Regions from separate parts of the Mycolicibacterium aromaticivorans JS19b1 genome, predicted to be linked through region 1. Evidence: predicted binding sites of a transcription regulator. Region 1 holds the regulator's gene; the other holds the start of a gene.
The links. The regulator LexA, encoded in region 1, represses DNA repair genes until DNA is damaged. The targets are predictions, from matches to a motif close to CGAACANNTGTTCG.
Positions count from the first base shown of each region.

Region 2: a site for LexA is predicted at 1,855-1,868, ahead of Y900_RS09665 (HNH endonuclease signature motif containing protein). Genes of this name have one in related genera too.

Region 1 covers NZ_JALN02000001.1:523,177-526,583, forward strand. The annotation lists gene nrdR (transcriptional regulator NrdR) at 1-298, opposite strand, end outside; gene Y900_RS02520 (LysM peptidoglycan-binding domain-containing protein) at 388-870, opposite strand; gene lexA (transcriptional repressor LexA) at 1,084-1,743, shown strand; gene Y900_RS02530 (LGFP repeat-containing protein) at 1,761-3,407, opposite strand, start outside.
Region 2 covers NZ_JALN02000001.1:1,991,271-1,994,677, reverse strand. The annotation lists gene Y900_RS09680 (SDR family oxidoreductase) at 1-252, shown strand, start outside; gene Y900_RS09675 (NAD(P)-dependent oxidoreductase) at 249-1,097, shown strand; gene Y900_RS09670 (carboxymuconolactone decarboxylase family protein) at 1,100-1,537, shown strand; gene Y900_RS09665 (HNH endonuclease signature motif containing protein) at 1,873-3,234, shown strand; gene Y900_RS09660 (SAM-dependent methyltransferase) at 3,257-3,407, opposite strand, start outside.

The DNA.
Region 1 (3,407 bases):
TCTCGGGCGAGCCGGCGGCCCGCACCGTGTCCTCTACTTGTTGGGCCAGCAGATTGAGCGCGTCGTCGTCGACGTCGCGGCCCTGGCAGGCCCGGCGAACGCCGCTGACGACCTTTTCCCGACTGAACGGCTCGGTGACGCCGCTGCGCTTCACGACCGCCAGAACCGCGGTCTCCACGGTGGTGAAGCGCCGGCCGCACTCCGGACAGGAGCGGCGACGCCGGATGGCCTGGCCCTCGTCGGTCTCGCGGGAATCGACAACACGAGAGTCCGGGTTGCGGCAGAACGGACAGTGCATGACCGCTCCTTCGCTCAATGGCCCGATACGTCGAACCACTGAGAGCCTACCTGCGCCCTCCGCGGGAGCGGCTGCGGCCAGCACGGCGGTCAGCCGATCGGCGCGATCAGCGTCTGCCCGGCGTCCAGCGACGCCGATTCGAGCTTGTTCAAATCGCGGATGCGCTGCACCACCTGTCCGGCGGGCGCATCCGGCGCGACCCGTCCGGCCAGCTGCTGCAGCGTCTCCCCCGCCTGGACCTGGACGACGGCGAGCTGGTCCGGCATCCGCTCGGGGGCCGCAGGCGTGGCGCTGAAGTGGCCGACCATACCGAGCCAGAGCGTGATCAACGCGGCCACTCCCGCCAGCGCGATCGTGACTGCCGTGCTGACCGGCCTGCGTGTGTGCGACGCCCGCGAGAACGCGACACCCGTGCCCGGGTACCGCATCGGCGTGACAGCCGGCCGAGCCGGGTGCGGCCGGTGCGCGCGAACACGGGCCGGACGGCGCCGAGCAGGGGAAACAGGCGCGCCGGCCGTCCGCCGGTACACCGGTGCCGAGATGTAAACCTGTCGATCATCGATGACTGTCACGTCCGTGTCCTTCCTTCAGGGCCGCCCCGGTTCGCTCTTGTGTTCGAAATATACTCGATCATCCGTTCGAAACCCGAACATGTGAGCGAGCGTGTTCGAAGAATAAATCCGGCCACCGACAAGTTCTGCTCCGCCGGCCGCCGAGAACACCGAATCGCGACACGGTCGAACAAATGTTTGAATTTTGACGCGGGCCCGGCTAGATTCGGCCCCATGAGCGAGCGCAGTGAGACATCCGGGCTGACCGACCGGCAGCGAACCATCCTCGACGTGATCCGCGCCTCAGTCACCAGCCGCGGCTATCCCCCCAGCATCCGTGAGATCGGCGACGCCGTCGGGCTCACGTCTACGTCATCAGTGGCCCACCAGCTGCGCACCCTGGAGCGCAAGGGCTATCTGCGCCGCGATGCCAACCGGCCGCGCGCGGTGGACGTCCGCGCAGCCGACGATGCGGTGAGCCACGTGCGCACCGAAGTCGCGGGTTCGGACGCGCTGCCCGAGCCGACCTTCGTGCCGGTGCTCGGACGCATCGCCGCAGGCGGCCCGATCCTCGCCGAGGAAGCCGTCGAGGACGTGTTCCCGCTACCGCGCGAGTTGGTCGGCGACGGGTCGCTGTTCCTGCTCAAGGTCGTCGGTGAGTCCATGATCGACGCGGCGATCTGCGATGGCGACTGGGTCGTGGTCCGTCAGCAGAACGTAGCCGACAACGGCGATATCGTCGCGGCGATGATCGACGGCGAGGCAACGGTGAAGACGTTCAAGCGCACCAGCGGCCAGGTCTGGCTGATGCCGCACAACCCAGCGTTCGACCCCATTCCCGGTAACGACGCCGCGATCCTCGGCAAGGTCGTCACCGTTCTCCGCAAGGTCTAGCGGAGGGGGCGAAAGCCTCACTCCGCCTTGTGGAAGCCGTTCGCCTGCGCGAGTTCCTCACTGGCGAACCACACTTCGGGCACGGTGTGGTCGTACAGCGCCGAGTCCGGGGTGTAGTACAGCCCCGAATGTGTGTTGGCCTTGACCACGTAGCCCTCTGGCGCCTGATACGGATCCGAGAGCGGCAGGTGGATAGCCGGACGATTGGCTGCGGCTTCGGCATGCACGTCGGACTGCAGGACTTCCGCCGGCTGCGTGGAGTCTTCTTCCTCGACGTCGACGACGTCGGACTCGACGATCTCCTCCGGTGCCGGCTCGGGCTCCGGGGCGGGCTCGGGCTCGGCAGCGCGACGTCGCCGTGGCGTGCCGAGCTCTCCCATATCGAGTCGCCACATCGATTGCGACTCACCAAGATTCACCGCCGCATGGCGGCCTGAATCACTTGACTCGTCGTCGATGTCCTCGATCTCGGCGTACTCGAGTTCCGCAGGCACCTCGTCGGCCGCACCTGCCTCGTACCCACCGGTTTCGGCGGCCTCGGCGGGGATGCGGGTTGGCGTGGTGTCGATGGAGTCCTGGTCGCCATCGAACACATCCTCGGGTCCGGGCTGCGACTTCTCGTCTTCTGTGGGCGCCCAGCCGAAGCCCGGCGCAGCGGCGACCTGCGGAACGCCGCCGTCGGGGTACGTCGAGAAGCGCGAGGCGGCCGCGGCGTCAGCCTCACCGGCGACCTCACTGGGCCAGTGATCGTCGTCGTCGTAGTCCGAGTCGTCGAAGTCGTCGTCGATCTCCTCGCCGCCGCTGCGGCGGCGCTGCAGCCACAGCACGCCCAGGCCGATCACGGCCAGCAGCAACAGCACCGGGACGATGATCAGCAGCCACCACCAGTGGAAGGCGAAACCGTTGCCGGACTTGGCCCCCGCGGGGCCGGCCGGCCCGGCGGCCGGAACCTGAACGCCGGACAGCGAACCCGCGAGCTCCGGCGGTTTGGTGGTGAAGGTGTTGCTGGCCTTGTTCCAGGAGATTTCGCCGCCGCTGAACTTCTGCGTCACGGTGTCGCCGCTGATGCTCTGCTCGCCGGTCGGTACACCGAGCTTGCCGGTCGCGCCGCCCAGCTTGGCCCAGGCGGCGTTGATTGCGCCGCGCACCACGATGGCGCCGTTGTCGGGCGTCCAGAAGATCACCGGTTTGTCGGCGGCACCGAAGGTGCTGACCCGGCTGTTGGGCGCGCCGCCGTCGGCTTCGGTCCCGGTCGGCCAGCCCAGGTCGCCGGTCGGCCCGCCCTGCGCCTCGTACTTGGCCAGGATCGCGCCCGTCACCGCATGCGCGCCGGTGGCCGGTGAGTAGAAGATCTTGCCGCCCGCGTAATCCTGGGTGGCGCCGTCGGTGCCGAGGGCCTGCTGCGGTCCTTGGCGGGCACCGAGCGGTCCCGCCAGCCCCCCGGCGGCCCGCCACGCCTGGTTGATCACCGTCGTCGCGTCGGTGGGCACCTCGACGCCGGCCACGTTGGCTGCGAGCTCGGGTGGCACGGTGGTGAACGTCTTCGCGGCCGTGTCATAGGAGATCTCGCCACCGGTGAACTTCTGGCTGATCACAGTGCCGTTGAACGTCTCGTCCTCGGTGGGGACGCCCATCGTGCCCGCCGAGCCGCCGAGCTTGTCCCA
Region 2 (3,407 bases), 1.5 Mb from region 1:
CAGTTGGCCACCGAACTCGGCGGCCAGAACATCCGGATCAACGCGATCGCGCCGGGCCCGATCAACACCGAGGCCAACCGCACCACCACGCCGCAGGAGATGGTCGCCGACATCGTCAAGGGAATTCCGTTGTCGCGCATGGGTGAAGTCGACGACCTGGTGGGGATGTGCCTATTCCTGCTGTCCGATCAGGCGAAGTGGATCACCGGCCAAATATTCAACGTCGACGGTGGACAGATTTTCCGCTCATGAGTGACTTCAAGGTCGGCTACATCGGGTTGGGCAATCAAGGCTTGCCGATGGCCAAGCGGCTGGCCGGGTGGCCCGGTGGACTGATCGTCTTCGATGTGCGGACCGAGGCCATGACACCGCTGGCCGAACTGGGTGCCACGCTGGCGGATTCTGTCGCCGATGTCGCGAAAGCCGACGTAATCGAAGTGACCGTGCTCAACGACGAGCAGGTCCGCGAGGTCGTCGGCGAACTCGCCGCGCACGCCAAGCCGGGCACCGTGATCGCGATCCACTCCACGATCGAGCCGGACACCGCCGCCGAGCTCGCCGAGCAGCTGCGCCCCAAAGGCATTCACGTCGTCGACGCTCCGGTCAGCGGGGGAGCGGGTGCCGCCGACAAGGGTGAACTGGCCGTGATGGTGGGCGCCGACGACGAGGCGTACGAACTGGTCAAGCCGGTGTTCAAGCAGTGGGCGTCGATGGTGGTTCGCGCCGGTGAGCCGGGAGCCGGAACCCGGATGAAGCTGGCTCGTAACATGTTGACCTTCATCGGTTTTGCCGCCGCCTGCGAGGCGTCGCGGCTGGCCGAGGCGGCGGGAATCGACTTGCAGAAACTGGGCCGGGTGGTACGGCACAGCGACGCCCAGAGCGGCGGACCCGGAGCGATCATGGTCCGCGACGACACCAAGCCGCTGCAGCCGGACCACTTCGTCTACAACATGTTCATCCACACCCGCGGCCTGGCCGAGAAGGATCTGAAGTTGGCGCTGGGTCTCGGTGAGGCCAACGGCGTCGAACTGCCGTTGGCCGAGATCGCGCTACGGGACCTGGCCGCCGGCCTCGGCGTACCCAACACGAAGGAGTGACGATGGACGAACTGCGCCGCAAGGGCCTGGACAAGATGAACGAGGTCTACGGCTGGGAGATGCCGGACTCGCCGGGCGACTACTTCGCGCTCACCGCCGACCACCTCTTCGGCACCATCTGGTCGCGGCCGGGACTATCCATGCGCGACAAGCGGATCATGACGCTGACCGTCGTCACCGCGCTCGGCATTTCCGACCTGGCCGAGATCCAGGCCAACGCAGCCCTGCACAACGAAGAGCTCACTCCCGAGGAACTCAAGGAGATGGCGATCTTCTTGACGCACTACCTGGGGTTCCCGCTGGGGTCGAAGCTGGACGGGGTCGTCACCAAAGTCGTGTCCAAGCGCAAGAAGGCCGCCGAGGCCGGTCGGGGCGAGGATAAGAAGGCGAACGTCAACGATGCGCTCAAGATGCACAGCGGCACGACGCTCGAGGACTAGCGGAGCGTGCTGATGACGCGTTGGGCGGTGAAGATCACCCGGCGTCCGGTCCGCGCGCACGAAGCCGGCGAGTCCGCCGCGGTGTGATGCATCGTTGCCCGCGGTGGGATGGGTAGTACCCAGGAAGAACGCCGCCGACCATTCGATGAGTTCGCGATCCTCGAGACGCAGCGTGGTGCCCGGGACGACCCCCGTGCGGTCGGACCGGAGCGGCTCTGCCGCGTTCTGGGCGGACGGGTGGATGTACTTCGGGCAGTTGCCGTAAGCCTGGATCACGTCGATCCCGAGCTGCTCGTCTCCGATTTTTGTCGGTGGGTCGAACTATTGTTCGAAGCATGGTTTTGATCGATGGGGTGTTGGAGGCTCTCGACGACGCTGTCGAGGCTCTGGCCGCAGTCGATCTCGATGTGTTGGATCCGCCGCAGCGGTTTGTGGTGTTGGAGCGTTTGGAAACTGCGCGCCGTCGTCAGGTGGCGCTGGCGCACGCGGTGGTCACCCGGCTGGAGCAGTTCGAGGGCTGCCCGCCGGTGCCGATCACATTGGCCGATGTGTTGCGGATCAGCCCGCGCGAGGCGAGACGGCGGATCCGGGATGCCGAGCAGGTGGCGCCGCGGCGGGCGTTGACCGGGGAACCGTTGGCTGCGGTCTTGCCGGAAACGTCGAAGGCCTGGCATGCCGGTGAGTTGGATAGCGAGCACCTGCGGGTGATCCAGAAGTTCTTCCGCGAGCTACCCGAGCATGTGCCGCCCATCGAGCGGGAGAAAGCTGAACGCTCGCTGGCGCACAAGGCGCGGGTGCTGCGACCCGATCAGTTGGAGAAGGTCGCCCACCGGTTGGCGCTGCACCTCAATCCCGACGGGACGTTTTCAGATGAGGACCGGGCTCGCAAGCGGGGATTCGTGTGGTGCGGTGGGCAAGGTGTCGATGGGATGAGTGTGGGGCGGCTGGTCGCCGACCCGGAGCTACGATCCGAGTTCGATGCCTGGATGGCGAAGTTCGCCGCGCCCGGGATGTGCAACCCGGCCGAGGAAAGTCCGACGACGACCCCCAGCGATGAGGTCGCCGAACGGGATGCCCGCAGTTATGCCCAGCGTCAGCATGACGCGCTCAAGGCGTTGGTGCGCGGACAGCTTGGTGATCCGAAATTCGGTCAGCACAACGGCTTACCCGTCACGGTGATCGTGACGGCCACCGTGCAGGACCTCCACGCGCAGGTGGGCCACGCGGTTACCGCGGGTGGAACGCTGCTGCCGATCCCCGACCTGATCCGAATGAGCGCGCACGCCTACCACTACCTGGCCCTCTTCGACGGCGTGGCTGGCCGCGCGCTGTGGCTGGGCCGCACCAAACGAATTGCGTCGGCCGATCAGCGAATCATGTTGCACTCCAAGTACCTCGGCTGCACCCGGCCTGGCTGTGACGCGTCCGGCTATCACAGCGGAGTGCACCACGCCGCGCAAGACTGGAAGAACGGCGGCACCACCGACGTCGACGACCTCACCTTGGCCTGCCCACCGGATAACCAACTCGTCGAAACCGGCGGCTGGACCACCCGGCAACTTTGCGACGGCAGCACCGAATGGATCCCGCCACCCGACCTCCCCATGCTGCGGGGCGGTGTCAACGACTACCACCACCCGGAACGACTACTGGGCAATGACAGTGACCCGCCGTCCGGTGAAGCAGGCGCGGCCTGAGAATTCGTGGACGCCTCGGCAATCAGCCCGGCTTGGATGCGACGACAAAATATCCACGTGGCACGTCTGGCTCGCCGGCCGGCGTGACCGGTGCGTACCAGCGGCCCCAGCGATTGCCGGGTTCGGCGACATCGGTCACCGTCGCCGACCACCCGGGTACCAACTGCGCGGGG